3 regions of the Variovorax sp. J31P207 genome follow, and region 1 is predicted to be linked to each of the others. Evidence: predicted binding sites of a transcription regulator. Region 1 holds the regulator's gene; each other region holds the start of a gene.

Region 1 (10,138 bases):
TGCGGTCGAAGGAGGCCGCGCTCTGGCGCGGCAGCCCGTAGATCAGGTCGACGTTGACCGAATCGAAGCCCAGCCCGCGAGCCGTCGCCATCAGGTCGAACACCTGCCCGGCCGGCTGGATCCGGTGCACCGCCTTCTGCACGTCGGGGTCGAAATCCTGGACGCCGAAGCTCAGCCGGTTGAAGCCCAGCGCGGCCAGGGTCACCAGGCGTTCCCGGTCGACGGTGCGCGGGTCGATCTCGATCGAATGCTCGCCATCCGGCGACAAGGAGAAGGCATCGCGCAGCATGCCCATCAGCGTCCGCAGGCCGGCATCGTCGAGAAAGGTCGGCGTGCCGCCGCCGAGGTGCAGCTGGCGGACCACGGCGCCGCGGCCGAGCCGCTCGACCTGCAGCGCGATCTCGCGCGCCAGGTAGTCCAGGTACTCGCGCCCCTTGCTCTTGTGGCGGGTCACGATCTTGTTGCAGGCGCAGTAGTAGCAGAGCGATTCGCAGAACGGGATATGCACGTAGAGCGACAGCGCCCGCGCGCTGGCGCCGGTGCTGCCGCGCTGTTCGAGCGTCTGGGCATAGTCCTCGGCCGTGAAGGCGTCGACGAAGCGGTCCGCGGTCGGGTAGGAGGTGTAGCGCGGCCCGGCGCAGTCGAACCGCCGCAGCACGGACGGCGCGGGCACCAGGGGGGGCGGCGTGAGGGCTGGAGCGGAGACGGGAGGCATCGCGGACGCAGGCATGGGCTTCGGTGTGTCACTATGCCGCCGTCGCGATCCGCAAACCTTGACCTGCATCAAGCATCCGGCCCACCCCCCCACGGACAATCCCCGCATGACCTCGACTGCATCAATGAAGCCCGAAAATATCAAGGTCGCCTGTTCCAACTGCAACCTGCGCGAGCTGTGCATGCCGGTCGGACTGGCGCCCGGGGAACTGCAGCGCCTCGACGACCTGGTCGCCACGCGGCGCAAGGTCAAGCGGCGCGAGACGCTGTTTCGGAACGGCGAGCCCTTCACCTCGCTCTACGCGATCCGCACCGGGGTCTTCAAGACCCGGGTCACCAGCGAGGACGGGCGCGACCAGGTCACCGGCTTCCAGATGGCCGGCGAGATCATCGGCCTCGACGGCATCGTCAACGACCAGCACACCTGCGACGCCGTCGCCCTCGAAGACTCCGAGGTCTGCGTGATGCCCTTCGAACGCATCGAGGAACTGTCGCGCGAGGTGACGGCGCTGCAGCGCCACGTGCACCAGATCATGAGCCGCGAGATCGTCCGCGAGCATGGCGTGATGCTGCTGCTCGGCAGCATGCGGGCCGAGGAGCGGCTGGCGGCCTTCCTGCTGAACCTGGTGCAGCGGCTGCATGCGCGCGGCTTCTCGCGCTCCGAGCTGGTGCTGCGCATGACGCGCGAAGAGATCGGCAGCTACCTCGGCCTCAAGCTCGAGACCGTGAGCCGGACGCTGTCGAAGTTCGCGGCCGACGGCATGGTCGAGGTCGAGCAGCGCAACGTGCGCATCCTCGATCCCGAGGCGCTGCGCCGCATCGTCAATCCGCCGGGCTGTTGAGCTCGGCCGCCGGCCGGGCCAGCAGCAGCGTCAAGGCGCCCGCCGCCGTGGCCAGCAGCCAGAAGGCAAAGAACCCGACCGTGTAGACCGCCTGGCGAGAGGCGCCCAACGCCTCGCCGCGCCAGTTGAGGTCGCCCGGATCGACCAGCGCGAACACCAGCACCTCGAGCGCGCAGGCCAGCAGGAATGCCGGCCAGAGTATCCACATCCAGCGTTGCGCCTGCATGGCTCAGCGCCTCGGCGACGGCACGTCGGCGCTCGGGGTGGCCGCGTGGTTGCGCCCGGCCACCGCCGGCATGAGCTTCTTGTCGGCCAGCGTGCGGTTGATCTCCACGCCCTTGCGGTAGTAGTCCTCGTCGACCACCGGGTCGGGCGTGCGCAGGGCCAGCCACAAGGTGGCGAAACTCGCGATCACCACCAGGCCCGGCCCGCCGATCACCATCCACACCAGCCCGAAGCGCCACCAGGGTGGACAGGGACGCGTCGCTTCGTCATGGCTGCTCTTGTCGGTCATCTTCTGCCTCCTTGGGGCCTGGATTTCATCGCGGGACCAGGAACACGGCCTTCTCGGACACGCTGCCCTGGCCGCTTTCCGCTCGAACGTCGAAATACACCTTGTGGGAACCGGCCGTCGCCGCGCCGTAGGGCAGCTGCAGCCGCACCGCGACCCAGCGCGACTGCGCCGGCGCGACCTCGACCACCGGCTCCGAGGACACGTGCAGCCCCTCGAGGCCGCTGGCTTCGATCCGGTAGCGCTGCACCTGCTCGGTGGCGTTCATGATCTGCAGGCGGTAGACGTTCTCGAGCTGGCCGCCCTCGACGATGCGGGCCAGCGAGGCGCGGTCGCGCACCACGTCGACCTTCAGCGGCGTGCGCGTCACCAGGCTCGCCAGCAGGCCGATGCACAGCGCGCCGAGCACCGCGCTGTAGACCAGCACCCGCGGCCGCAGCACGCGGCGCAGCACCTGGCGCGGCGTCCAGCGCCCGGCCATGCTGTTCTGCGTGGCGTAGCGGATCAGGCCGCGCGGGGTCGACATCTTGTCCATCACGATGTTGCAGGCATCCACGCAGAGGCCGCAGCCGATGCATTCGTACTGCAGGCCCTGGCGGATGTCGATGCCGGTCGGGCAGACCTGGACGCACAGCTTGCAGTCGATGCAATGGCCGAACTCCGATGCGGCAGCGGTCGCCCGACCCTTGGCCGGCACGCCGCGCGGTTCGCCGCGTGCCGTGTCATAGCTCACGATCAGCGTGTCGCGGTCGAACATCGCGCTCTGGAAGCGCGCATAGGGGCACATGTACTTGCACACCTGCTCGCGCATGAAGCCGGCGTTGCCGTAGGTGGCGAAGCCGTAGAACAGCACCCAGAAGACCTCCCAGGAGCCCATCCGGGTCTGCAGGAATTCCATGCCCAGTTCGCGGATCGGCGTGAAGTAGCCGACGAAGGTGAAGCCGGTCCACAGGCCGATCGATATCCAGACCACGTGCTTGAACCACTTCTTGACCAGCTTCTCGGCCGAGAAGGCGCCGTTGTCGAGCCGCATGCGCGCGATGCGGCTGCCCTCGATCTTCTCCTCGACCCACATGAAGATCTCGGTGTAGACCGTCTGCGGGCAGGCGTAGCCGCACCACAGGCGCCCCGCCACGGCGGTGAACAGGAACAACGACAGCGCCGAGACCACCAGCAGCCCGGTCAGGTAGATCAGGTCCTGCGGATAGAGCACCAGCCCGAACAGGAAGAAGCGCCGCGCGCCGAGGTCGAACAGCACCGCCTGCCGCTGGCCCCACTCGAACCAGGGCAGGCCGTAGAAGACCAGCTGCGTCGCGAACACCAGGGCCCAGCGCCAGCGGGCGAAATAGCCGCTGACGCTGCGCGGATAGATCTTCTTGTGGGCCGCGTAGAGCCCGACGTCCTCCTCGGCCGCCGCGATCGGGATCACGGTGCGCGGCTTCGGTGGCGTCGTCTGCTCGGTCATGGAAACGCTCATGGACAAGACTCGGGCGGCGGCCTCATTGCCCCGCGGCGGTGACCGTCTTGTTGTTCGACAGGCCCCACACGTAGGCGGTCAGCACGTGGATCTGCGCTTCGGTCAGGCGGCCCTGCTGCGCCGGCATCTGGTTGGTCTTGCCGCCGTTGATCATCGCGATGATCGCTTCCTGGCCGTAGCCGTGCAGCCAGATCTTGTCGGCCAGGTTCGGCGCGCCCACCGCCTGGTTGCCGACGCCGCCGATGCCGTGGCAGGCCGCGCACGCCGTGAACTTGCTCTTGCCGAGTCCGGCGCGCACCGAATCGTGCGGGCTGTCCGACAGGCTCAGCACGTAGTTGGCGAGGTTCTTGACGTCCTCGGCCGATCCGACCGCCTCGGCCATCGGCGGCATCGTGCCGATGCGGCCGAGCGCGATGGTCTCGTGGATCTTCTCGGGCGTGCCGCCATGCAGCCAGTCGCCATCGGTGAGGTTCGGGAAGCCCTTGCTGCCGCGGGCATCCGAGCCGTGGCACTGGGCGCAGTTGTTCAGGAACAGGCGCTCGCCGACCGCCATGGCGCCGGCGTCGGAGGCGAGCTTCTCGACCGGCTGCGCGGTGTAGGCGGCGTACACAGGCGCCAGTTCGGCGTTGGCCTTCTCCACCGCCTTCTCGTACTCGCCCTGGGTGCTCCAGGCCAGGGTGCCGCGGTAGCTGCCCAGCCCCGGGAACGCCACCAGGTAGCCGATGCCGAACACGATGGTCAGCACGAACAGGCCCATCCACCAGCGCGGCATCGGGTTGTTCATCTCGCGCAGGTCCTCGTCCCAGACATGGCCCGTGGTGTTGTCGGCGCTCGAAGGGCCGCGGAAGCGGGCCGTCAGCCACAGCAGCAGCGCGCAGGCCAGGATGCCGCCGAGCGCGATCGCGGTGACGAAGTGCGACCAGAAGGCGTTGACGAAGTCGCTCACGACGGGTCCTCCTCGAACGGCAGGCGTGCCGCCTCTTCGAAGGCCTGCGCGTTGCGGCGCGAATACGCCCAGACCAGGATGCCGATGAAGGTCGCGAACGAGACCAGCGTGGCGGCGATTCGCAGGGTGGTGATGTTGTCCATCGCGGTTGTCCTTACTTGAGTGCCAGGCCGAGCGACTGCAGATAGGCGACCACGGCGTCCATCTCGGTCTTGCCCTTGACCGCGGCCGGCGCGGCTGCGATCTGCTCGTCGGTGTAGGGCACGCCGACCCGGCGCAGCGCCGTCATGTGGGCGGCCGACTCGGCGCCATCCAGCGGCGCCTTCTCGAGCCAGGTGTAGGCCGGCATGTTCGACTCCGGCACCACGTCGCGCGGGTTGTTGAGGTGGATGCGGTGCCACTCGTCGCTGTACTTGGCGCCCACCCGGTGCAGGTCGGGGCCGGTGCGCTTGCTGCCCCACTGGAACGGGTGGTCGTAGACGAACTCGCCGGCCACCGAATAGTGGCCATAGCGCAGCGTCTCGGCGCGGAACGGCCGGATCATCTGCGAATGGCAGTTGTAGCAACCCTCGCGCACGTAGATGTCGCGGCCCGCGAGCTGCAGCGGCGTCAGCGGCTCGACGCCGGCGACCGCCTCGGTGGTCGACTTCTGGAAGAACAGCGGCACGATCTCGACCAGGCCGCCGACCGCGATCACCAGCAGGATCAGCACGATCATCAGGAAGTTGTTGGTCTCGATCTTCTGGTGCGAGAAGCCCGGGGGAATGTTCGAACTCATGGGCGTTTCCTCAGGCGTGGGCCATGGCGGGCTGCGGGATCGGCGCGGGCTTGCTGAAGCCCGAGATCACCGTCATCCAGACGTTCCAGGCCATCACCAGCATGCCGCTCAGGTACAGCACGCCGCCGAGCACGCGCACCACGTAGTAGGGATAGGTGGCCTTCACGCTTTCGACGAAGGTGTAGGTCAGCGTGCCGTCGGGGTTGACCGCGCGCCACATCAGGCCCTGCATCACGCCGGCGATCCACATCGCGGCGATGTAGAGCACGATGCCGATGGTCGCCATCCAGAAGTGCAGCTCGATCGCCTTCACGCTGAACATCTCGGTGCGGCCGTACACGCGCGGGATCAGGTAGTACAGCGAGCCCATCGAGATCAGGCCGACCCAGCCGAGCGCGCCCGAGTGCACGTGGCCGACGGTCCAGTCGGTGTAGTGCGAGAGCGCGTTGACGGTCTTGATCGACATCATCGGACCCTCGAAGGTCGACATGCCGTAGAACGACAGCGAGACGATCAGGAAGCGCAGGATCGGGTCGGTGCGCAGCTTGTGCCAGGCGCCCGACAGCGTCATCACGCCGTTGATCATGCCGCCCCAGCTCGGCGCCAGCAGGATCAGCGAGAACACCATGCCGATCGACTGGGTCCAGTCGGGCAGCGCCGTGTAGTGCAGGTGGTGCGGGCCGGCCCACATGTAGGTGAAGATCAAGGCCCAGAAGTGAACGATCGACAACCGGTACGAATACACCGGGCGGCCGGCCTGCTTCGGCACGTAGTAGTACATCATCCCGAGGAAGCCCGCGGTCAGGAAGAAGCCGACCGCGTTGTGGCCGTACCACCACTGGACCATCGCATCCTGCACGCCGGCGTAGGCCGAGTAGCTCTTCATCGCGCCGGCCGGGATGGCCGCGCTGTTGACGATGTGCAGCAGCGCCACCGCGATGATGAAGGCGCCGTAGAACCAGTTGGCGACGTAGATGTGGCGCACCTTGCGAACGCCGATGGTGCCGAAGAAGACGATCGCGTAGGCCACCCAGACGACCGCGATCAGGATGTCGATCGGCCATTCGAGCTCGGCGTATTCCTTGCCGCTGGTGTAGCCCAGCGGCAGGCTGATGGCCGCCGCCACGATCACCGCTTGCCAGCCCCAGAACACGAACGAGGCCAGCGCCGGCGCGAACAGCCGGACCTGGCAGGTGCGCTGCACGACGTGGAAGCTGGTGGCCATGAGCGCACAGCCGCCGAAGGCGAAGATCACCGCGTTGGTGTGCAGCGGACGCAGTCGCCCGTAGCTGAGCCACGGGATGCCGAAGTTGAGGTCGGGCCAGGCCAGCTGCGAGGCGATGACCACCCCCACCAGCATGCCCACCACTCCCCAGACGACGGACATGAGAGCGAATTGCCGCACGACCGTGTCGCTGTAGACAGGCGCGGAAGAATTCGGAGCATGCATCGCAGAGCCTTGTTGTATGGAACGGGCCCAGTGTCCGGTTGGGGGCTTCCAGCCGGCTTGATGCAAATCAATCGTTGCGCAGAATGCGCTCGCCTTCGCCCTCGACGTCGTCGAATTGGCCACGGTCCACCGCCCACCAGAGGCCGGCGAGGATGATCAGCACCAGCACCACGGAGAACGGGATCAGCAGGAACAGGATGTCCATCAGGCCGTCCCCGCGCGCAGCGGCCGGCCGGCCAGCCGCGCCGCATTCAGCACCACGGCCAGCGAGCTCGCGGCCATGCCCAGTCCCGCGAGCCACGGCGGCAGCCAGCCGACGATCGCCAGCGGCACGCAGACCGCGTTGTAGCCGGCCGCCCACCAGAGGTTCTGCCGCACCACGCGCAGGGTGCGGCGCGCCTGCGCGATGGCGCCGGGAATGACATCGAGCGAATCGCCGAGGACCACGAAGTCGGCGTTGGCGCGCGCCAGCGGCACCGCGCGTCCGAACGCGAACGAGGCGTGCGCATGCGCGAGCACCGGCCCGTCGTTGAGCCCGTCGCCCACCATCGCGACCGCGCGGCCCTGGGCCTGCAGGTCCTTCAGGCGGGCCAGCTTGTCCTCGGGCGTGCAGTCGCCGAGCACCAGCGCGATGCCGGCGCGCTGCGCCACCTCGCGCGCCGCGGCGCCGCTGTCGCCCGACAGCAGCCATACCGCCTGGCCCTGCGCTTCCAGTGCCGACACCGTGGCCGCGGCGTCTTCGCGCAGGTCCTCCGCCAGCACGAAGCTCGCGACCCAGCCCTGGTCGTCGCTGAGATGGACCTGCGCCGCCTGCACGGCCAGCGGCGCGACGCCGCAGAATGCGGCCGAGCCCAGGCGCAGGCGCCGACCGGCACCGCCGCCGCGGCGGCTCAGCGTGCCCTCCAGGCCCTCACCGGCATGCTCGGCGAGCTGCACCGGGACCCAGCCCGGCGGCCCACGGTGCTGGTCGTTCCAGGCCTGCACCAGCGCGCGCGAGGCCGGGTGCAGGGACTGCGCCGCCAGCGCGGCCGCGAGTTCCACCGCATCGCCCGGCCGCATGCCCTGGCGGCTGTAGACCCGGTCCAGCCGCGGCGTGTCGCGGGTCAGCGTGCCGGTCTTGTCGAACACCACGGTGTCGACCGCGGCCAACGACTCCAGCGCCTGCAGGTTGCGCACCAGCAACCCGCCACGCGCCAGCGTGCCGGCGCTCGCCAGCATCGCCGCCGGCGTGGCCAGCGACAGCGCGCAGGGGCAGGTCACGATCAACACCGCCACCGCGACCATCAAGGCCTTGCCCGGGTCCACCTGCCACCACCAGGCGGCAGCCCCCGCCGCGGCCGCGAGCACCGCGAGCAGGAACGGACGCGCCGCGCGATCGGCCAGGCGCGCGAGCCGCGGCTTCTGCAGCGAGGCGTTCTCCATCAGGGCGACGATCTGGGCGTACCGGGTGTCGGGCCCGAGCGCCTCGACCCGCACCTCGACCACCGCGCCGACGTTGTGGCTGCCGGCCAGCACCCGGGCACCGCAAGGACGCGCGACCGGCCGCGACTCGCCGGTGATCAGCGCCTCGTCGGCCGAGGTGTCGCCCGCGACCACGCGGCCATCGGCCGGGAAGGCTTCGCCGGGCAGCACGCGCAGCATGTCGCCGACCGCCAGCCGCCGCACTGCGACGCGCTCGAACTCGCCGTCGGCACGGCGCCGCAGCACGCTGTCGGGCAGCCGGTTCATCAGGGCGTCGAGCGCCCCGGCGGTGCGGTCGCGCAGCCGCGATTCGAGCCAGCGGCCGGTCAGCAGGAAGAACACGAACATGGTCAGCGAATCGAAATAGAGTTCGTGGCCCAGCGGCCCCTCGGGATCGAATGTGGCCGCGGTGCTGACGATGAAGGTGATCGCCATGCCGAGCGCCACCGGCAGGTCCATGCCGATGCGGCGCTGCCGCAGGTCGCGCCAGGCGCTGCGAAAGAAGGGGGTGCAGCAGAACAGCACGACCGGCAGGGTGAGCACCCACGAGGCCCAGCGCAGCAGCTGTGCGGCATCGGGCGACATGTCGCCGGGCCGGGCGATGTAGGCCGGGTAGGCGTACATCATGACCTGCATCATGCAGAAGCCCGCCACCAGCCAGCGCCAGAGCGCGAGCCGCGATTCGCGCGCGCGCCGCGCACTCGCCAGCATGTCGCCGGCCGGCACCAGCCGGTAGCCGGCGGCGGCGCAGGCCTCGAACCAGCGCGATGGCTTGACCTTGGCGGGCGACCAGACCACCCGGGCGCGCCGGCTGGCCGCATTGACCTCGGCCGAGACCACGCCCGGCACCTGCATCAGCGCCGCCTCGACCGTGAACGCGCAGGCCGCGCAGTGCATGCCCTCGACCGCGACCTGCGACTCCCAGCGCGCCGCGGCATCGCCGGGCTCCAGCGCACGCCCGAATCCCGGCCATTCCGCCGGATCGTCCAGCAGCGACCAGGCCGGCTGCGAAGCGGCAGGCAAGCCAGGAGCGAGGGAGAGCACGGCTTCCATGCCCCGAGACTAGCGATCGCGGCGCGGCGCGACTTGACCTGGATCAAAGGCCGTCGCCGCGGCCTGTTGCGCCGCGCGGTATCGGCAAGCACTCTTGTCGCACGTCCTTGATCCAGGTCACGCGACCTCGGCGGCGAGTCATCACAATGGGCTTGGCGCACGGTTGCGCGCGCCATCCTTTTTTCTGGAGAACCTTCCCCATGCTTCGCCACCGTCTCGCCGCCCTCGCCGTGCTGGCTTTCGCCTCCGTCCCCGCCCTCGCCGCCGACTGCACCGTCGAGATCGAAGGCAACGACGCGATGCAGTTCAACAAGCCCGCCATCGAGGTCAGCCAGTCCTGCAAGGAGTTCACGGTCAAGCTCAAGCACAGCGGCAAGATGCCCAAGCAGGCCATGGGCCACAACTGGGTGCTGGCCAAGACCGCCGACGTGCAGGCGGTCGCCGCCGACGGCATCGCCGCCGGTCTGCCCCAGAACTACGTCAAGGCCGGCGACGCCCGCGTCGTGGCCCACACCAAGATCGTCGGCGGCGGCGAGAGCGACAGCGTGAGCTTCGCCCCGGCCAAGCTGGCCGCCGACGGCAGCTACACCTACTTCTGCTCCTTCCCCGGCCATTCGACGCTGATGAAGGGCACGCTCAAGCTGGTCAAGTGAGCGAAGGGCTTTCATGAAACGCCCTTCTGGGCGTATCGTGGCGACCCCAACCTTCAAATCCGGAGACACCGCACATGGCCACCAGCAAGTCGAGCACCACCGCCGCGAAGAAGACGCGTTCGACCGGCATCCCCACGCCGGCCGACGTCCAGGAAGCCTTCGTCAAGCCGCTGAAGGGCATGGCGGAGCGACTGCAGAACCTGCCGCTGGCGGGCGCCGCGGGAGCGATCGTCGAGAGCGGGCGCAAGGACCT
Region 2 (10,138 bases), on a different contig from region 1:
ATCAAGAGCTGGGCCGACGTCAAGAACCGGCTCGACAGCGATCGCCGCTGCTACGGCTTCTTCCATCCGCGGCTGCCCAACACGCCGCTGATCTTCGTCGAGGTGGCGCTGGTCGACCACATCAGCGAGGGCATCGTGCCGCTGCTCGACGAGGCGGCCGCGGTGGTCAGGCCGGACAAGGCGACGACCGCGATCTTCTATTCGATCAGCAACACGCAGGCCGGGCTCAAGGGCGTGAGTTTCGGCGATTCGCTGATCAAGCGCGTGGTCGAGACGCTGCAGGACGAACTGCCGCGGCTGAAGGTCTTCGCGACCTTGTCGCCGATCCCGGGCTTTCGCGGCTGGCTGGCGAAGAAGGCCGACCAGATCGTCGCGCGGCTCGACGAGAAGCGGGCCGCCGAACTGGGGCGGGCCGTGGGCTCGCTGCCTCCGACCGGCGAGCGTTTCCTCGCCGCCGCCGACGAGGTGCTGGCGCTCGACGCCCGGTCACCGGTGCGGCAGTTGCTGCTGCACGCGGCGGCCGAATACCTCGGACGCGCCACGGCCGACGGCAAGCCGGTCGATCCGGTGGCGCGCTTCCATCTTGGCAACGGTGCGCGGGTGGAGCGGCTCAACTGGGGCGGCGACCCGTCGCCCAAAGGCCTCAGGCAGTCCTACGGCCTGATGGTCAACTACCTCTACGATCTCAAGCGCCTCGACAAGCACCGCGCCTGGCTCGCCCAGGGCAAGGTGGCTGTCTCCGGCGGCATCGACGACTTGTTCCTCAAGGGTTGAGAGAGCATTGGGGTCCTTCCAACCCGACGCGCTTCGGGCCCCGGCGCAAGACAGACAAACGACAACAGGAGACAACCGATGACCTCAGGCTTTCAACGGCGGGACGTGCTGCGCCTGGCGGCGGCGAGCGCCGCGATGGCGGCGGCCGGCGTGCGCGCCCAGTCGCACTGGCCGACCCGGCCGGTGACGATGATCGTGCCGTTCCCGGCCGGCGGCGGCACCGACGCCTTCGCGCGGCCGCTGTCGGCGCAATTCACCAAGCTCACCGGCCAGACGCTGGTGATCGACAACCGCGGCGGCGCCGGCGGCACCGTGGGGGCCAGCATCGCGGCCAAGGCGGCGCCGGACGGCTACACGCTCTTCATGGGCGCGGTGCATCACGCGATCGCGCCGTCGATCTACCCCAAGCTCGACTACGACCTCGAAAGGGATTTCGTGCCGCTGCTGCTGCTGGCCAACGTGCCGCAGGTGGTGGTGGTGAATCCGAAGCGGGTCACCGAGACCACGCTCAAGGCCTTCGTCGCCAATGCCAAGCAGAACCCGGGCAAGCTCAACTACGCCTCGGCCGGGGCCGGCACCTCGCACCACCTGGCGGGTGAGCTGTTCAAGCTGCAGACCGGCACTTTCATCACGCACATTCCCTATCGAGGCGCCGGACCGGCGCTGCAGGACCTGATCGCCGGCAACGTCGACGTGATGTTCGACGGCCTCGGCTCGTCGGCCCAGCACATCAAGGCCGGCCGCATCAAGGCGCTGATGGTGGCCGGCGGCAAGCGCAATCCGGCGTTCCCCGACGTGCCCTGCGCCGCCGAGGTGGGTTTGCCCGACTACACCGTGACGACCTGGTACGGACTCTGGGCGCCCAAGGGCACACCGGCGGAGGTGCAGGCCCGGATCGTCGACGACATGAAGAAGGCGCTCGCCAGCGACGAACTGAAGTCGATCTGGGCCAGCAACGGCTCGGAGATCCCGAACGTCACCAACGCCGCCTACGCCGCTTTCGTGAATGCGGAAATCAAGCGCTGGGCGGCGGTGGTCAAGGCTTCGGGGGCGAAGTTGGAATGAGCGCCGCGCCGGGCCGCCCCAAGCAAGCTCGCGCCCCCTCGGGGGGCAGCGAGGACACGAAGTGCCGAGCGTGGGGGCTTGAATGACGGCATCGATCGGCTTGCGCACGGAGGGCCGGTTGGCCTTCGTGACCTTGGCGAACAGCGGCCGCCTGAATGCCATGACGCGCGCCATGTGGCGCGAGCTGCGCGAGGTGTTCGAGCGTCTCGGGCAACTGCCCGAGCTTCGCTGCGTGGTCGTCGGCGGGGAGGGCGGCGCCTTCTGCGCCGGCGGCGACATCTCCGAATACCCCTCGTTCCGCTTCGAGGTCGAGCCGCTGCGCGCCTTCCATGAGGACGAGGTCTGGGCGGCGCTGGCCGCCATGCTGGCCTGCGAACTGCCGCTGGTCGCGTGCATCGAGGGCGCCTGCATGGGCGCCGGGCTCGAGATCGCGAGCTGCTGCGACATCCGGCTGGCCGGCGAATCGGCGAAGTTCGGTGCGCCGATCGCCAAGCTCGGTTTTCCGATGGCGCCGCGCGAGGCAGCGCTGGTGCAGGGTGCGATCGGCGACGTGCTGGCGCGCGACATGCTGCTGGCGGCCAGCGTGCACGGCGCCGAGCGCCTGCGCGACGCCGGCTTCCTGCTGCGCGTGCTGCCCGATGCCGATCTCCAGTCCGAAGTGCTGGCCCACGCAAATCGCATCGCCGCGCTGGCGCCCGCAGCCGCGCGCCTCAACAAAGCCACCTTCGCCGCCCTGCGGCAAGCCGGCGCCCAGGCGGGCGTCGCGCCGCTGCTGACGACCGCCTACGATTACGCCGACACCGCCGAGCATCGCGAAGGCATCGCCGCCTTCATCGCCAAGCGGCCTCCCGTCTTTTGAGATCGACATGACTGACATTTCCAACGCCAATCTGTTCGCCGTGCTGCGCGCGGCGTTTCCCTCCGACCTCGACGCGATCGCGGTCGAGACCGACGACGGCCTGTGCTATTCGTGGCGCGACCTGGACCGCGCCAGCGCCATGATCGCCAACCTGCTGGAAGCGCTGGACCTCGAGCCCGGCGCCCGCATCGCGGTCCAGGTCGAGAAGTCGGTCGAAGCGATGATGCTGTACCTGGCAACCCTGCGCGCCGGCTATGTCTTCCTGCCGCTCAACACCGCCTACCGGGGCGCCGAGATCGAGTATTTCATCGGCAATGCCGAGCCGGCCGTCGTGGTCTGCAGCAGCGCCAACGCGTCCTGGGTGGCGCCGATCGCCACCGCGGCGGGCACCCGCCATGTCTTCACGCTCGACGACGACCGCAGCGGCACATTGCTCGACGTGGCGGCGCAATGCAGCGACCGCCACGCGATCGCCCCGAAGCAGGAGGACGATCTCGCCGCCATCCTCTACACCAGCGGCACCACCGGCCGCAGCAAGGGCGCGATGCTCACGCACCGCAACCTGTCGTCGAACGCCGAGGTGCTGAAGGACTACTGGGGCTGGCGCGGCGACGACGTGCTGATCCACGCGCTGCCGATCTTCCATGTGCACGGGCTCTTCGTCGCGATCCATGGCGCACTGATCAGCGGCAGCCGGATGATCTGGTTCAACCGCTTCGACGCCGCGCGCGTGGTGGCCCGGCTGCCCGAGGCGACGGTCTTCATGGGCGTGCCCACGCTGTATGTCCGGATGCTGGCCGAGCGCGGGCTGACGAAGAAGGCCTGCCGCCGCATGCGGGTCTTCATCTCCGGCTCGGCGCCGCTTTTGATCGATACCTTCGACGCCTGGCGCGAACGCACCGGCCAGACCATTCTCGAGCGCTACGGCATGAGCGAGACCGCGATGCTGACCTCCAACCCCTACAGCCCGGTGCAGGGTCCGCGGCGTGGCGGCACGGTCGGGTTTCCGCTTCCCGGCGTGCAGCTGCGGGTGCGCGACGACGCCGGCGAGCCGTGCCCGACCGGCGAGATCGGTCATATCGAGGTCGACGGGCCCAACGTGTTCGCGGGCTATTGGCGGATGCCCGAGAAAACCCGGGAAGAGTTCACCGCCGACGGCTACTTCAAGACCGGCGACGTCGGCAAGTTCGACGAACTGGGCTACGTCACGATCGTCGGACGCAGCAAGGACCTGATCATCAGCGGCGGCTACAACGTCTATCCGGCCGAGATCGAAGGGTTCATCAACGAGCTGGCCGGCGTGGCCGAGAGCGCGATCGTCGGCGTGCCGCATGCCGACTTCGGCGAGGTCGGCGTGGCCATCGTGACGGCACGGGCCGGTGCCGCGATCGACGGCGAGTCGATCATTGCCGAGCTCAAGGAAAAGCTCGCCAACTTCAAGATCCCCAAGCGCTGCTTCGTGGTCGACGAACTGCCGCGCAACGCGATGGGCAAGGTGCAGAAGGCCCTGCTGCGAGAGCAGCACAAGGCCTTGTTCAAGGGCTGAGGGCCTTACTGGACCAGCAGCACCGAGATGTCGGTCTCGGCCACCACCTTGGTCGCGACCGAGCCCATCAGCGCCCGGCCGAACAGGCCGTGGCCGTGCGTGCCCATGACGATCAGTTCGGCGCCGCAGTCGGCGGCGGCCTTGAGGATTTCCTCGGCGGCATGGCCGTGGCGCTGGTCGACCTTGTAGCCGGTGATGCCGGCGCTGGCCAGCGTGGCCTTGAGCGGATCGAGCACCTTGGCGGTCTCTTCGGCGTAGTAGTCGCGCACGATCTCCTTGCTGAGGTGGCGGGTCACATGGCCGGGCACGCCGATGCACACGTGAACCACGACGAGTTCATTGCCGTCGATGAACATGGCGCGGTTCTTCGCCAGGTAGTCGATGGCTTTCTGGGTGTGCGCGCTGCCGTCGACGGCGATCAGGATCTTCATGCAAGGCCTCTCGTTGTTCTGGATGGGATGACGGGCCGGTCTCAGCGCAGGACCAGCACCGGCAGGTCGGAATGGGTGAGCACATGCTGGGTCTCGCTGCCCAGCAGCAGTCGCTTGATGCCCTTGCGGCCATGCGAGGCCATGACGATCGTGTCGCTGTCGTGCTTCTTCGCGGCGGCGATGATGGCGTCGCCGACCAGGTCGGCGCTGACTATTGAGGTCTTGACCTTGACGCCGCTGGCCTCGGCTTGTTTGGCGATCTCGTCGAGCGACGCTTGAGCCGCCTCGGCCCATTGCTTCTCGATGCGACCGATGTCCTCGGGCGTGAACACGGCGGCGCCGTCGAAGTAGTTGGTCGGGTAGCGTGGCACCACGGTCACGGCGACCAGCTCGGCGCCGTTCTGCGAGGCCAGCGCGATGGCGCTCGCCACGGCCTTCTTGGCGAGGGGGGAGCCGTCGGTGGCGACCAGGATTCGCTTGAACATGAATGCTCCTGTGGTTGGACCGCCAAGAGCTTAATACAAGGGTCGCCGGGACGGACTTGATTCACGTCATGCCGACGGGGGAAAGCTGCGGCGCAGAAAAAAAGCCACGGCGCCTGTTGCAGGGCCGTGGCTTTCGAAAAAAGGTGTCTGCGAGTGTGAGCCGAACCCGCATCCTGAACCAGGGTTCAGGTGGGCGAGGTCAGCAAGGCTTCGGGTTCATCTGACGCGAGATGATCACACCCGCCAAGCGATGTTCCAAGCCCTGCTCCGGAGAGCATTGGTACAAGGAAATATAGAGCCCAGCTTCGCACCGCAGACGAAGCGTATTTTACGCCCGCTGTCGCCTGCGCGCCCAAGCTTCAGAGTAAATGTCCGTCGCCGGCAAGGGCCTGGTCGAGGCGCTGGACCAATTGCGCGGCGCGTGCGTCGTCTTCGGCACTGCCGGCGGGCGCTGCGGCCGGCGCGGGGGGCGGCGCAGGCGCGGGCGCGGCTTCGCGCTGCACGAGGTCGAAAGCGAGGTTCAGCGAGGCCAGCACCGCGATCCGGTCGCGCGCCTTGACCTTGCCGGCGTCGCGGATCTTGCACATGGCGGCGTCGACGCGCTCGACCGCTTCGCGCAGTTGCGGCTCGCCGCCTTCGGGGCAGCCGAGCAGGTAGCTCTGGCCCATGATCTGGACTTCGATTTGTTTCATCAGGGAGTGTTTTGGCCGGGATCGGCGGGCAGGTGGTCGAGCAGGGCGTCGAGCCGCGTGCGTGCCGCGGCGAGCCGCGATTTGAGGGTGTCGCGTTCGCGCGTGAGCGCGTCGACCTGGTCCTGGAGCAGCGCATTGGTGCGCTGTACTTCCTCATGGCGCACGAGCAGGCGTTCGACGCGCTCGGCGATCTGGTCAATACGGCTCGGTGCAGGCATGGAGGACGATTGTAGTTACCGGCGCCGGCGTGTTTGCATCGTCGCGCGCAAGGTAGATGCCAAGAAACCCTACAATTCCGCGCGTTGGTGCTCGCTCCGCGGTTCACGCGGTGCAGTTCAACGGGAAGCAGGAGGCGGAGCCCATCGGGCCGAGCCAACCTGCGCTGCCCCCGCAACGGTCAAGCAGACGGCATCTTCGGATGCCACCCTCGTCAATCAGCCACTGGGCGCTCTGAAACAGGCGCCTGGGAAGGCGGCGAGGGCCGCGCTGCCAGCCCGGATACCGGCCAACGAGGCGGCTGCCGCATGGAGAGAAGCATGTTCGCAGCCATGACGTCCAAACGCCGGCGGGGAAGCCGGCGACGGGCATTGATCTTTGTCGCTTCCATGAAATCTGTCGTCTCGTCCACCTGCGCCGCCCGCAGCGCTTCGTCGTGCCCGCTTCCGCGCGCCCATGCCATCGCGCTGGCCATCGTTTCCCTGACTTCGCTGCCGAACCTGGCCTCGGCCCAGGAGGCCGCCACGGCGACCCTGCCCGAAACCGTGGTGACTGCAACGCGCGCGCCGGCCCGCATCGACGAACTGGTGTCGGACACCGTGGTCATCGAACGGGCCCAGATCGAGCAGCAGGCCAGCCGTACCTTGCCCGAAATCCTGGCCCGCATGGCGGGGGTTCAGATCTCGGCCAACGGCGGCCTGGGCAAGGGCAGCAGCGTGTACATCCGCGGCGCCGAGGCGCGCCACACCATCCTCCTGATCGACGGGGTGCGCTACGGCTCGGCGACGCTCGGCACGCCGGTCTGGGACAACATCCCGGTCGAGCTGATCGACCGCATCGAAGTGGTCAAGGGGCCCGGCTCGGCGCTCTACGGCAGCGACGGCGTCGGCGGCGTGGTGCAGATCTTCACGCGCAAGGCGGCGCCGGGCGAGACGGTGTTCAACCCGCGCGCCTCCACCACCATCGGCAGCGACAGCTACAAGCAGATCACCGGCGGCTTCAGTGGCGGCGCGGGCGCGGCGACCTACTCGCTCGACGTCACGCGCACGCTGGTCAACAGCGTCTCGGCCACCAACCGCAACGTGCAGTTCGGCAACTTCAACCCCGACCGCGATCCGTTCTCGCAGACCGGCGCCAACGCTTCGTTCGGCTACCAGTTCACGCCGGACTGGAAGTTCGACGCCGGCATGCTGTACGCCGATGGCCTGAACCACTACGACGACGGCCCCGGCCGCGACACCCGCGGCACCTTGCGGACCCAGACCGGCTATGCCGGCGTCAATGGCCGGGTGCTGTCCAACTGGACCACCCAGCTGCGCTACTCGCGCAGCGACGACGACACGCGCGCGATCGTGGCCGCGCCCTTCAACGTGCCCGGCCTGTTCCAGACGACGCAGGACCAGTACCTCTGGCAGAACGACATCGCGACCCCGATCGGCACCGTGGTGGCCGGCCTCGAGCGCCTGGAGCAGAAGGTCAAGAGCGACACCGCGTACACGGTCACCGAGCGCACGATCGACGCCGGCTTCGTCGGCCTGAACGGCAATTCCGGTCCCCACAGCTGGCAGCTCAACGCGCGTCACGACAGCAACTCGCAGTTCGGCGACGACGACACCTGGTATGCCGGCTACGCCTACCGCATCACGCCGAACTGGCGCGTCAGCATCTCGCAGGGCACCAGCTTCGTGGCGCCGTCGTTCAACCAGCTCTACTACCCGGGCTTCGGCAATCCGTTGCTCAAGCCGGAGGAGGGCAAGAACACCGATATCGGCATCACCTGGACCGAGGGCGCCCACACGGTGAAGCTGGTTGGCTACGACAACAAGATCCAGGGCTTCATCACCAACACGACGCTGCCGCAGAACATTCCCGAGGCGCGCATCACCGGCGGCACGCTGAGCTACGACGGCCAGTTCGACGCCGTGGGCCTGCATGCCAGCTACGACTCGCTCGACCCGCGCAACGAGGTCAGCGGCAAGCAGCTGCCGCGCCGGGCCAAGAACCAGGCGACGCTGGCGATCGACTACACCACCGGCCCCTGGAAGATGGGCGCTTCGGCCCTGAGCGTCGGCAGCCGCTTTGACGACACGGCCAACACGCGCAAACTCGGCGCCTACACCACGATCGACCTCTATGTGGATTACCGCTTCGCCAAGGACTGGTCGGTGCAGGGCCGCATCACCAACCTGACCGATGAACACTACGAGACCGCCTATGGCTACAACCAGGCCGGAATCGGCGCCTACCTGACCGTGCGGTGGCAGCCGAAGCAGTGAGCATCGTCCGCCGCGAACTGATCCTCGGGGGTCAGAAGAGCGGCAAGTCGCGCCGCGGCGAGCAGATCGCCGCGGCGTGGCTGGCGCGCTCGCCCTCGCACCGCGCGGTGCTGGTGGCGACCGCGCGGGCGCTCGACGAGGAGATGCTGGCGCGCGTGACGCGGCATCGCGAGGATCGGGCGGCGCGCCTGCCTGCCATGGAAACGGTCGAGGAGCCGCTGGCGCTGGCGCAGGCGATCCGCGAGAACGCCGGCCCCCGCACGCTGGTGCTGGTCGATTGCCTCACGCTCTGGCTGACCAACCTGATGGTGCCTTTCGGGGCGCCGCGCGCGTCGATGGCGGCCGATCGCGCGGTCGCGGAGCTGCTGCAGGCGATCGGCGAGTCGCCCGGTCCGCTGGTCCTGGTCGGCAACGAGATCGGCCTTGGCGTGATTCCGCTCGGCCGCGAGGTGCGCGCCTTCGTCGACGCCCTGGGCCTGCTGAACCAGCAGGTCGCCGCCGCCTGCGAGCGCGTCACGCTGATGGCCGCCGGGCTGCCGCTGACCCTGAAGGATGCGCCATGAAGCGGATCGCCCGGCTGTGGTTCGCCGGCTGGCTGTGCGCGCTCGCGCTGGCGGCCCAGGCGACCGTGGTGGTCGACGAGCGCGGCGTGGGCGTCGAGCTGCCGAGGCCGCCGCAGCGCATCGTGACCGTGCTGCCGTCGCTGACCGAATCGGTCTGCGCACTGGGCGCCTGCGACCGGCTGGTGGGTGTCGACCGTTATTCGAACTGGCCGGCGTCGGTGCGGGCGCTGCCGCAGGTCGGCGGCGGCATCGATCCGAACGTCGAGGCGATCGTCGCGCTCAAGCCCGACGTGGTGCTGCTGGCGAAGTCCTCGCGCGTCACCGACCGGCTCGAGGCGCTGGGACTCAAGGTGGTGGTGCTCGAACCGAAGAACCATGCCGACGTCCGGCGGGTGCTCGACGCGCTCGCCCGGGTGCTCGGCACCGGCGATGCGACAGCGGTTTGGCGCGCCATCGATGCCAGCGTGTCGGCGGCGGCCCAGTCGCTGCCCGAGCGCGTGAAGCGCACGCGCGTGTACTTCGAAATCAACAGCGCCCCGTATGCGGCCGGCGAAGCCTCCTTCATCGGCGAGACCCTGTCGCGGCTCGGTGCCAGGAACATCGTGCCGGCTGCGCTGGGGCCGTTTCCGAAGCTCAACCCCGAGTTCGTGGTCCGCGCCGATCCCGACCTGATCATGGTCGGCGAGCGCAGCGCCCAGGGGCTGGAGCAGCGGCCGGGCTGGGGCCGCATCAAGGCCGTGCGCGAAGGCCGCATCTGCCGCTTCACGGCCGAGCAGTCCGACGTGCTGGTCCGGCCCGGGCCGCGCATGGGCGAGGCGGCGCGCCTGATGGCCGGCTGCCTGCAGGAGCACGGGTGAAGGGGCAGCAGCGCCGCGCCTGGGGGCTGGGCATCCTGCTGGTGGCGCTGGCGGGCGCGCTGCTGGTGCTGGGCGCGGGCATCGGCAGCACCGGTTTCGAGAACCTGCTGGCGGCCGGCGACGACCCGGTGGCGCTGCAGATCGTGCGCGACATCCGGCTGCCGCGCACGCTCGGCGCCTGGCTCGCGGGCGCGCTGCTGGGACTGGCTGGCGCGATCGCGCAAGGGCTGTTCCGCAATCCGCTGGCCGATCCGTACCTGTTGGGCAGCGCCTCGGGCGCCTCGCTCGGCGTCGCGCTGGCGCTCTGGCTGTTCGGCTTGTCGCCGACCAGCACGCAATGGGTGGTGCGCCTGGGCCTGACCGGCGCGGCCTTC
Region 3 (10,138 bases), on a different contig from region 1:
AGGCCTGGAAGCGGTTGTAGGTGTAGACCAGGTAGTCGTCTTCGGTCGGCGTGAAGGGCTGCTCCTGCAGGAACCAGGCGGCCAGCGACTGCACGTAGCCCGCCAGCGCGGCGGCGCGCTCCACCGTGAGCGGGGTGTCGAAGACGCGGATCTCGATGGTGCCGAACTCGGGCTTGGGCCGGATGTCCCAGTAGAAGTCCTTCATGCTGCGGACCACGCCGGTGCGGGTCATGCGCTTGAAGTAGTTCTCGAATTCGCGCCACGACAGGGTGAAGGGCGCGCGGCCCGACAGCGGGAACGCGAACACGGAATTGAGCCGGGCCGAATCGAACTGCGTGTCCTGCCCCTGCACGAAGGGCGATGATGCCGACAGCGCGATGAAGTGCGGGATGTAGCGCGACATGCGGTGCAGCATCAGCAGCGCCGCGTCGGCATCGGGGCAGCCGATGTGCACGTGCTGGCCGAAGATCGTGAACTGCTTCGACAGGTAGCCGTACAGCTCGGATAGCTCGCGGAAGCGCGGCTTGTCGTAGATGCGCCGCTCGTGCCATTGCTGGAAGGCATGCGTGCCGCCGCCGACCACCGCGATGTTGAGCTTGTCGGCGTTGCGCACCAGCGCGTCGCGGATCGGCGTCAACTGGGCGATCACGTCCTGCGCCGAATGGCAGACGTCGGTCGAGATCTCGATCATGCTCGAGGTCATCTCGGGCACCACGCTGCCCGGCAGCGGCGTCTGCGCCATCAGCCGCAGCATGTCCTCGGCATAGGGCGCGAGGTCGTAGTCGTGGGTGTTGACCAGCTGCAGTTCGAGCTCGACGCCGAGCGACAGCGCCACCGACTTGTTGAAGGGCTCGAGCGGCACCACCCGGCTGGCGGGCGTGTTGGCCGGCGCGCCGGTGGCGGGATCGATCGTGCGATGGCTCATCTTTGCGTGTCCTCCACGGTGCCGAAGGCTTCGGGGGTCCAGGGCGTGGAGCTCTCGCCGGCGGCGTGGATGGCGACCGTCGCGAGCACCGCGCCGAGCACCTCCATCAGCAGGATCGCCGGCAAGGCGATCTGGGTGATCATCGCGCCCAGCAGCGGCGAGGCGGTGACGAAGGCCGAGGTGATCAGCAGTGCGATCGAGGACAGCGGCGACATCGCGCAGCCGACCCAGAAGGCCTGCTTCCAGCTCGCGCCGCTGCCCGGGTTGGCGATCGCGACGCCGGCGATCTTGGCGACCGCGCGCACGCCGATCACGCTCAGCACCACGCTGGCCACCGGCAGGCTCCAGTCGGCCTGGGCGGCGACGATCGAGACCAGCACGAACATCAACATCGTGAGCAGCGAGGCCGCGGTGCCGAGCTGCCGTGGCCAGGCCCAGGGTTTGGGGTTCAGCGCCTTCAGCAGCACGCCGCCGATCAGGGCCGCCAGTGGCGCCGAACCGCCGAAATGGGCCGCCAGCGCGGCCCCGGCAGCGATGATCGCCAGCAGCAGGATCGAGGTGTTCTCGCTGGTCGGGCTCATGACGCGCAGCGCCGAGCGCAGCGACAGCGCCATCAGCGCGCCGACCACGAAGGACAGGCCGAGCACCACGCCGACCGGGTTGAGCTTCTCGAGCAGTCCGGTGGGCGCATGCTCGATCAGCCCGGCCTGCGCATAGCCGAGCGCCAGCGCGTAGAAAGTGTTCAGGGTGGCGAGCGTCATCGCGCGCTCGGTCACGGGGCCCGAGGCCCGGGTGTCGATCACGACCCGGCTCAGCACCGCCGGCGAGGCCACGATCGCCATCAGCGCGATTGGATTGGCCACCGGGTCGGGTATGCCGAGCCAGTGCAGGGCCCAGAAGACGCCGAAGTAGGTCAAGGTCGACTCGAGCAGGCTCTGCACCAGCACCATCGGGTTGTGGCGGAACCAGCGCAGCGGCAGCCGGCCGCCGGCCTCGAACAGCACGATCGCCACGCCGAGCTCGAGCAGGAACAGGCTGATGCCCTGCAGCGGCCAGATCGCGCCCTCGAAGCCGGCGAAGCCGACCACGGTGCCGACGATCGAATAGCCGACCACCTTGGGCAGGCCCATGTAGCGTTGCACCAGGTGGCCGGCCGCGGCCGCGGTGGCCAGCAGCAGCGACCACAGCACGGTCGGCAGGCCGGCCGAGGGCCGCACCCACTCCGACCAGAAACCCAGCAGATCATTGGGCAGGAAAGACGTCATCGGTTCAGCTTGAGGGGGGCATCGGCACCCCGCGGAAGATCCAGAGCGCGCAAGGCGTTCATGGCGCGAAAGAGAAAAGCGTGCTCAGTGCAGCACGCGCGAGGTGGGCATGTCGCCCGCGTCGGCTTCCAGCACCAGCGTGGGGATCGGAACGTCGAAGCGTTCGCCGCGCTCGGTGACGAAGAAGAAGCTGCCATGCATGGTACCGCTGGGGGCCTGCAGCCGGCAGCCGCTGGTGTAGCGGAACGATTCCCCTGGCGCCAGCAGGGGTTGCTGGCCGATGACGCCGAGGCCGTCGACCTCCTGCGTGTGGCCGGAGGCGTCGGCGAAGATCCAGTGGCGCGCGATCAGCTGCGCCGCCACCGGGCCGTTGTTGGTGACCGTCACGGCGTAGGCGAAGGTGTGGACGCGGTCCTCGGGCGAGGACTGGTCTGGCAGGTAGCGTGGCTCGACCTGGACACTGATCGGTAGCGTGGACATCGCAGGGATAGTAACGGAAGGCTCCGGCGGCGCTGCAAGCCGCCGCCCCTGCTGCGACAATCCGGACCCATGAGCAGCCCCTTCAGAATCGCCCCCTCCATCCTCTCGGCCGACTTCGCCCGCCTTGGCGACGAGGTGCGCGACGTCATTGCCGCCGGCGCCGACTGGATCCATTTCGACGTGATGGACAACCACTACGTGCCGAACCTGACCTTCGGGCCGATGGTCTGCCAGGCGCTCAAGCCGCATGCCAAGACGCCCGACGGCCAGCCGGTGCCGATCGACGTCCACCTGATGATCCAGCCGGTGGACGCCCTGGCCGCGGCCTTCGCGCAGGCCGGCGCCGACTACATCAGCTTCCATCCCGACGCCTCGCCGCACGTGCACCGCAGCATCCAGGCGATCAAGGCGGCGGGCTGCAAGGCCGGTCTGGTGTTCAACCCGGGCCTGGGCCTGGAAGCGCTCGACTGGGTGATCGACGACATCGACCTGATCCTGATCATGAGCGTGAACCCCGGCTTCGGCGGCCAGAGCTTCATCGATTCCGCCCTGCGCAAGATCGAACTTGCACGCAAGCGCATCGAGGCCACCGGTCGCGACATCCGGCTCGAAGTCGACGGCGGCATCAAGGCCGACAACATCGCGCAAGTGGCGAGCGCCGGCGCCGACACTTTCGTGGCGGGCAGCGCGATCTTCAACGCGAAGGACTATGGGGGCGTGGTGCGGGCGATGCGCGAGCAACTGGCGACCGCCGTCAAGGCTTGAGCTTGTCGTTGTAGACCCGGTCGGTCACCGGGCCCTTGTCGGTGTCGACCAGGCCGCGCTCGAGGTCCTCGTGCGCCTGGCGGCCGACGCGCGGCGGGCTGCCGTCGGCGCTTTTCTGGCTGTCGGACGACTGGTCGTGCTCGTGCGGCAGGCGCGGCGCCGATTCGCCCTCCTGCTCGACCTGGGTATTGCCTCCTCCCGCATCCTTCGAGCCCTGGGCATCGGTCTTCGCGGGATCGTTCTTCGTGGCCATCGCTTGCTCCTGTCTGGTGCCTGCGTTTGTCTCACGGTACGGGGGAGAACGCGGTAGGACCGGCCTTCGCGGGCCTGTAGGATCGACAGCGAAATGACCGCCTCCACCGACCTCCTTCGCGTCCATGGCTACGCCAGCCTGCAGCCGGGGCCGCGGCTGATCGTCCTCGGCGGGGTGCACGGCGACGAGACCTGCGGCACCGCCGGCATCGAACGCATCGTGGCCGCGCTGGATGGCGGTTCGCTCCGGCTTCTGCGCGGCCAGCTGACCCTGGTGCCGGTCGCCAATCCGCTCGCACGGCGGCTGCTGCGGCGCGAGGGCGAGCGCAACCTCAACCGGCTGTTCCGCCCGTCCGCGCCGGGCGCCGAGCCGGCCGATTACGAGGCCCGCATCACCGACCTGCTGTGCCCGCTGCTCGATCGCCACGAGGTGCTGCTCGACCTGCATTCGTTCCAGAGCGAGGGCGAGGCCTTCGCGATGATCGGGCCGCGCGACAACCAGGGCCCGCTCGAGCCGTTCTCGCGCGCCTTCGAGGAAGGGCAACTGGCGCTGCACCTCGGCACGCCCCGGGTGGTCGAGGGCTGGCTCGATATCTATGCGGCCGGGCTGGCGCAGCGCGGGCAGGCCGCCGACGAGGCGGCGCCGGCCTTCGGCTGGGGCACCAATGAATACATGCGCAGCCGCGGCGGCTACGGCGTGACGCTCGAATGCGGCCAGCACCAGGACCCGGCGGCGCCCGACGTGGCCCGGCGGGCGATCCTGTCGGCCTTGCGCCTGCTGGGCATGATCGAGCCCGATCCGGCGGCGGCGCCCCCGCGGGCGCCTTCGCTGCTGCGGCTGGTCAGCGTGGTGGACCGGCTACACGCCGAAGACCAGTTCGTGCGCGAGTGGGCCACCTTCGACCCGGTGGCGCGGGGCGAGCCGATCGGCGTGCGCGAGGACGGCAGCATGCTGCACGCCGAACGCGACGGGTTCATCGTGTTCCCGAATGCCGAGGCCTTGCCGGGGACCGAGTGGTTCTATTTCGCGGTCGAGAGCGACCGCGACCTGACGCGGCCCGCGCCAGCCCTCAGCCGCGCTTGGTCGCGATGAGCGGCTTGACGTCCGGCGCCGCCACGCGCGGCCGCTCGGGCTCGACAGCGGTCAGGGCCGCCACTTCCTGCATGCTGGCCAGGCTGCGCAGTGTCAGCGCCTGGTAGGTGCGCGTGCCTTCGAGCTTCCAGGCCACTTCCTGGTCGCTGAGGGTGCGCATCACCTTGGCCGGCATGCCGGCGGCCAGCGAGCGCGGCGGGATCTTGCGGCCGGCCGGCACGAAGGCGCAGGCGGCGACGATCGAGGCCTCGCCGATCTCGGCCTCGTCCATCACCACAGCGTTCATGCCCACCAGCGCATCGCGCCGCACGATGCAGCTGTGCAGCACCGCGCCGTGGCCGATGTGGCCGTTTTCCTCGACCACCGTGTCGTGCGCGGGGAAGCCGTGGACCACGCAGGTGTCCTGCACGTTCGAGCCGCGCTCCAGCACGATGCGGCCGAAATCGCCGCGCAGCACGGCGCAGGGCCCGATATAGCAGTCGGGGCCGACGATCACGTCGCCGATCAGGACCGCGGTGGGGTGCACGTAGGCGCTGGGGTCGATGACCGGCACCACGCCTTCGATGGAATAACAAGGCATCGCGAAATCTCCGTCGTTTGAATTAAGGGTTATCCCTTGGCGTTTTTGACTTGCGTCAATCTCCGACCGATCCTATGATTAACCGACCGGTCGGTCAACGATACTTTTGACGCCGGTCAAGTCCCCCAGCCCCACGCCAAGAACCCAGACAGGAGACACAGCTTGTCCGACTCCCTCGTCCTCGCCGCCCAGCAGGGTCCGGTCCTGACGCTGACCTTGAACCGGCCCGCCGCCCTCAACAGCTTCACCGAAGGCATGCACCAGGCGCTGCGCGCGGCGCTCGACGCCGCTGCCGCCAACCCCGACGTGCGTTGCGTGGTGCTGACCGGCGCCGGCCGCGGCTTCTGTGCCGGCCAGGACCTGGCCGACCCGATGGTCGCGCCCGCGGCGCCCGGCGAGCCGCCCAAGGACCTGGCGCTGGCGATCAACACGCTCTACAAGCCGCTGGTGCAGCGCCTCAAGTCGATGCCGGTGCCGGTGATTGCCGCGGTCAACGGCGTGGCGGCCGGCGCGGGCGCCAACCTGGCGCTGAACTGCGACTTCGTGCTGGCCGGGCAGTCGGCCAGCTTCATCCAGGCCTTCGCCAAGATCGGGCTGGTGCCCGACACCGGCGGCACCTGGCTGCTGCCGCGCATCGTCGGCCGCGCCCGTGCGCTGGGCCTGGCGATGCTGGGCGACAAGCTGCCCGCGGCCGAGGCCGAGCGCATCGGCCTGATCTGGAAATGCGTGGACGACGCGGCCCTGACCGACGAATGCGCCAAGCTCGCCCAGCGGCTGGCCGCGATGCCCGCGAAGGCGCTGGCCGCCACCCGCGCCGCGATCGACGGCGCGCAGGCGCTCTCGCTCGACCAGGCGCTCGACATGGAAGCCGCGCTGCAGTCGCAGCTCGGCAGCGCCCACGACTACCTCGAAGGCGTGGCCGCCTTCGGCGCCAAGCGCGCCCCCGTCTTCACCGACCGATGAACGCAAGCCCCACAGACATGTCCGCCACCCCCGACCGCACTCCCCAGCAGACCGCCGAACGGGTCCGCGAGCGCATGTACGCCAACGATCCCGCCGTGCGCGGCCTGGGCATCGACGTGACCGAGGTCGCGCCGGGCCAGGCCACGGTCACGATGACGGTGCAGGGCCACATGCTCAACGGCCATGCCACCTGCCACGGCGGCTTCCTGGCTGCGCTGGCCGACACCGCCTTTGCTTACGCCTGCAACTCGTACAACGAACTGACGGTGGCCTCGGGCTTCTCGATCGACCTGGTGGCGCCGGCGCGCGAAGGCGACGTGCTCACGGCCCGCAGCTTCGAGCTGTCGAAGGCCGGCCGCACCGGCGTCTACGACAGCGAGATCACCAACCAGCACGGCGAGCGCATCGCGATGTTCCGCGGCCGCTCCTACACCATCAAGGGCAAGCCGGCGGTCGCTGACTGAACCGCCGCCGACCGAACCGCCAGAGGAGACACGACATGCCCGTCAAGCAACCCCAGCCCGGCGATCTCGACCCCATCGAGACCGCCAGCCGCGACGAGATCCAGGCGCTGCAGCTCCAGCGCCTGCGCTGGACCCTGCAGCACGCCTACGACAACGTGCCGCACTACCGCCAGGCCTTCGATGCCAAGGGCGTCCATCCGTCCGATCTCAAGCAGCTGAGCGACCTCGCGAAGTTCCCGTTCACGGCCAAGAAGGACCTGCGCGACAACTATCCCTTCGGCATGTTCGCGGTGCCGCGCGAACAGGTGGCGCGCATCCATGCTTCGTCGGGCACCACCGGCAAGCCGACCGTGGTCGGCTACACGCAGGGCGACATCGACCGCTGGGCCGACCTGGTGGCGCGCTCGATCCGCGCCGCAGGCGGGCGCCGTGGCGACATCATCCACGTCGCCTATGGCTACGGCCTGTTCACCGGCGGCCTCGGGGCCCACTACGGCGCCGAGCGCGCGGGCTGCACCGTGATCCCGATGTCGGGCGGTCAGACCGAGAAGCAGGTGCAGCTGATCCGCGACTTCCGGCCCGACCTGATCATGGTCACGCCGAGCTACATGCAGGTGATCATCGAGGAGTTCGTGCGCCAGGGGCTGGACCCGCGCGAGAGTTCGCTCAAGGTCGGCATCTTCGGTGCCGAGCCCTGGACCGAGGCCATGCGGCGCGAGATCGAAGGCAAGGCCGGCATCGATGCGGTCGACATCTACGGCCTGTCGGAGGTCATGGGCCCGGGTGTCGCCAGCGAATGCATCGAGAGCAAGGACGGCCCGGTGGTCTGGGAAGACCACTTCTACCCCGAGATCGTCGACCCCGAGACCGGCGAGGTGCTGCCCGACGGCTCGGAGGGCGAACTGGTCTTCACCTCGCTCACCAAGGAGGCGCTGCCGATCATCCGCTACCGCACGCGCGACCTCACGCGCCTGCTGGCACCCACTTCGCGCAGCTTCCGCCGCATGGGCAAGATCGTCGGCCGCTCCGACGACATGCTGATCATCCGAGGCGTCAACGTGTTCCCGACCCAGATCGAGGAGATCGTGCTGCAGCATGCCAAGCTCTCGGGCCAATACCAGATCAACGTGGCCCGCGACGGCCTGCTCGACACGGTCGTGGTGCAGTGCGAACTGCAGCCGCAGGCCGCGGCGGGCACCGATGCCGCCGAGCTGCGCGAGATCACGCAATGGCTGCAGCAGCGCATCAAAACCCTGGTGGGCATCTCGACCACAGTGAACGTGCTCACCCCCGACACCATCGAACGCACGCTGACCGGCAAGGCCCGGCGCGTCGTCGACCAGCGACCGAAATAAGGCCCCGCGCCGGAAAGGATCACCATGTACACCCAAGCGATGGATACGATGGGCAAGGAGCCCGGCGACGCCAAGAAGCCGATCCGCTCCGCCGAGGAAATGCAGCTCGAGCAGCGCTTCGACGCACGCATCGACGAAGGCGGCTTCATCGAAGCCAAGGACTGGATGCCCGAGCACTACCGCAAGACGCTGGTGCGGCAGATCAGCCAGCACGCGCACTCCGAGATCGTCGGCATGCTGCCCGAAGGCAACTGGATCACGCGCGCGCCGACCCTCAAGCGCAAGGCGATCCTGCTGGCCAAGGTGCAGGACGAGGCCGGCCACGGGCTCTACCTGTACTCGGCCGCCGAGACACTGGGCACCTCGCGCGACCAGATGGTCGACGCGCTGCACAGCGGCCGCGCCAAGTACAGCTCGATCTTCAACTATCCGACCCTGACCTGGGCCGACATGGGCACCATCGGCTGGCTGGTCGACGGCGCCGCGATCATGAACCAGGTGCCGATCTGCCGCTGCTCCTACGCGCCCTATGCGCGCGCCATGATCCGCATCTGCCGCGAGGAGAGCTTCCACCAGCGGCAGGGCTTCGAGGCGCTGCTGACCATGATGCAGCACGGCACCGAGGCCCAGAAGGCGATGGTGCAGGACGCGGTCGACCGCTGGTGGTGGCCGTCGATCATGATGTTCGGCCCACCGGACGACCAGTCGCCCAACTCGGCGCAGTCGATGCGCTGGGGCATCAAGCGCTTCACCAACGACGACCTGCGCGCCAAGTTCATCGACGCCGCGGTCGAGCAGGCCAAGGTGCTCGGCGTGACCCTGCCCGACCCGGACCTGAAGTGGAACGAGGAGCGCCAGCACCACGACCATGGCCCGATCGACTGGAGCGAGTTCTGGCGCGTGATCGGCGGCGACGGCCCCTGCAACCGCGAGCGCCTGGGCGCCCGCGTCAAGGCCTGGGAAGACGGTGCCTGGGTGCGCGAGGCCGCGCTCGCCCATGCCGCCAAGCGCGCCGAACCCACCTCACTGGCGGCCTGAGCGCCCCATCTGCAAGGAAAAGACGACATGACGAATCCCACCCCCGCCTCCGCCGCCGAATGGCCCCTCTGGGAGGTCTTCGTGCGCAGCCGCTCGGGCCTCGACCACAAGCATTGCGGCAGCCTGCACGCGGCCGACCCCAAGATGGCGATCCAGATGGCGCGCGACGTCTACACCCGCCGCCAGGAAGGCACCAGCGTCTGGGTGGTGCGCTCCGACCAGATCGTCGCCAGCGACCCGGCCGACAAGGACATGTACTTCGACCCGATGGAAGACAAGGTCTACCGCCACCCGACCTTCTACAAGCTGCCGGGTTCCGTGGACCACATGTGAGCGCCTGACCATGCAAGCTTCCATCGCCATCGAATCCACGCCCGCCGTGCAGTACCTGCTGCGGCTCGGCGACACCTGCCTGATCCTCGGCCAGCGCATTGCCGAATGGTCCGGCCACGCGCCGATCCTCGAAGAGGACATCGCCCTGTCGAACATGGCGCTCGACCTGATCGGCCAGGCCCGCGCCGTGCTGACCCACGCCGGGCGCATCGAGGGCCTCGGCCATGACGAGGACCAACTGGCCTTCCTGCGCGACGAGAAGGACTACCGCAACCTGACGCTGGTCGAGCTGCCGCGCGGCGACTTCGCCTTCACGGTGCTGCGCAATGCCATGGTCGCGACGCTGATGAAGCTGCTCTGGGAGCGCCTGCGCGACTCCTCCGACGCCGAGCTCGCCGGCATCGCCGGCAAGGCGGTCAAGGAGGCGCGCTACCACCAGCAGCATGCGGCCGACTGGGTGGTGCGCCTGGGCGACGGCACCGAGGAATCGCGCCGGCGCATCGAAGCGGCGCTGGCCGACCTGTGGCGCTACACGCCCGAGATGTTCGAGTCCGACGCGGTCGACGAGGCCGCGGCCGCCGACGGCCTGGGGCCGCGCTGGTCCGAGCTGGAGGCGCCCTGGCGT

What was found. The regulator FNR, encoded in region 1, switches genes on or off when oxygen is low (the NO sensors DNR and NnrR bind a similar motif). The targets are predictions, from matches to a motif close to TTGATNNNNATCAA.
Region 2: a site for FNR is predicted at 5,217-5,230, ahead of QTI68_RS15325 (universal stress protein). Genes of this name have one in related genera too.
Region 3: a site for FNR is predicted at 5,406-5,419, ahead of QTI68_RS04915 (phenylacetic acid degradation protein PaaY). Genes of this name have one in related genera too.

Annotation. Positions count from the first base shown of each region.
Region 1 is NZ_JASZYN010000021.1:21,417-31,554, reverse strand. It holds gene hemN (oxygen-independent coproporphyrinogen III oxidase) at 1-715, opposite strand, end outside; gene fnr (fumarate/nitrate reduction transcriptional regulator Fnr) at 840-1,556, shown strand; gene QTI68_RS37470 (hypothetical protein) at 1,537-1,782, opposite strand; gene QTI68_RS37465 (FixH family protein) at 1,786-2,070, opposite strand; gene ccoG (cytochrome c oxidase accessory protein CcoG) at 2,096-3,544, opposite strand; gene ccoP (cytochrome-c oxidase, cbb3-type subunit III) at 3,567-4,490, opposite strand; gene QTI68_RS37450 (cbb3-type cytochrome oxidase subunit 3) at 4,487-4,633, opposite strand; gene ccoO (cytochrome-c oxidase, cbb3-type subunit II) at 4,645-5,268, opposite strand; gene ccoN (cytochrome-c oxidase, cbb3-type subunit I) at 5,279-6,718, opposite strand; gene ccoS (cbb3-type cytochrome oxidase assembly protein CcoS) at 6,786-6,923, opposite strand; gene QTI68_RS37430 (heavy metal translocating P-type ATPase) at 6,923-9,232, opposite strand; gene azu (azurin) at 9,433-9,885, shown strand; gene QTI68_RS37420 (phasin family protein) at 9,960-10,138, shown strand, end outside.
Region 2 is NZ_JASZYN010000004.1:147,712-157,849, reverse strand. It holds gene QTI68_RS15350 (malonyl-CoA decarboxylase) at 1-774, shown strand, start outside; gene QTI68_RS15345 (Bug family tripartite tricarboxylate transporter substrate binding protein) at 853-1,839, shown strand; gene QTI68_RS15340 (enoyl-CoA hydratase/isomerase family protein) at 1,922-2,698, shown strand; gene QTI68_RS15335 (malonate--CoA ligase) at 2,706-4,244, shown strand; gene QTI68_RS15330 (universal stress protein) at 4,250-4,675, opposite strand; gene QTI68_RS15325 (universal stress protein) at 4,717-5,160, opposite strand; gene QTI68_RS15320 (cell division protein ZapA) at 5,520-5,852, opposite strand; gene QTI68_RS15315 (DUF904 domain-containing protein) at 5,852-6,070, opposite strand; cobalamin riboswitch at 6,140-6,376, shown strand; gene QTI68_RS15310 (TonB-dependent receptor domain-containing protein) at 6,458-8,344, shown strand; gene QTI68_RS15305 (bifunctional adenosylcobinamide kinase/adenosylcobinamide-phosphate guanylyltransferase) at 8,341-8,907, shown strand; gene QTI68_RS15300 (ABC transporter substrate-binding protein) at 8,904-9,764, shown strand; gene QTI68_RS15295 (FecCD family ABC transporter permease) at 9,761-10,138, shown strand, end outside.
Region 3 is NZ_JASZYN010000001.1:1,031,867-1,042,004, forward strand. It holds gene QTI68_RS04885 (YbdK family carboxylate-amine ligase) at 1-862, opposite strand, end outside; gene QTI68_RS04890 (cation:proton antiporter) at 922-2,190, opposite strand; gene apaG (Co2+/Mg2+ efflux facilitator ApaG/CorD) at 2,275-2,670, opposite strand; gene rpe (ribulose-phosphate 3-epimerase) at 2,740-3,435, shown strand; gene QTI68_RS04905 (hypothetical protein) at 3,425-3,688, opposite strand; gene QTI68_RS04910 (succinylglutamate desuccinylase/aspartoacylase family protein) at 3,782-4,780, shown strand; gene QTI68_RS04915 (phenylacetic acid degradation protein PaaY) at 4,758-5,360, opposite strand; gene QTI68_RS04920 (enoyl-CoA hydratase-related protein) at 5,523-6,323, shown strand; gene paaI (hydroxyphenylacetyl-CoA thioesterase PaaI) at 6,341-6,787, shown strand; gene paaK (phenylacetate--CoA ligase PaaK) at 6,823-8,142, shown strand; gene paaA (1,2-phenylacetyl-CoA epoxidase subunit PaaA) at 8,167-9,180, shown strand; gene paaB (1,2-phenylacetyl-CoA epoxidase subunit PaaB) at 9,208-9,513, shown strand; gene paaC (1,2-phenylacetyl-CoA epoxidase subunit PaaC) at 9,524-10,138, shown strand, end outside.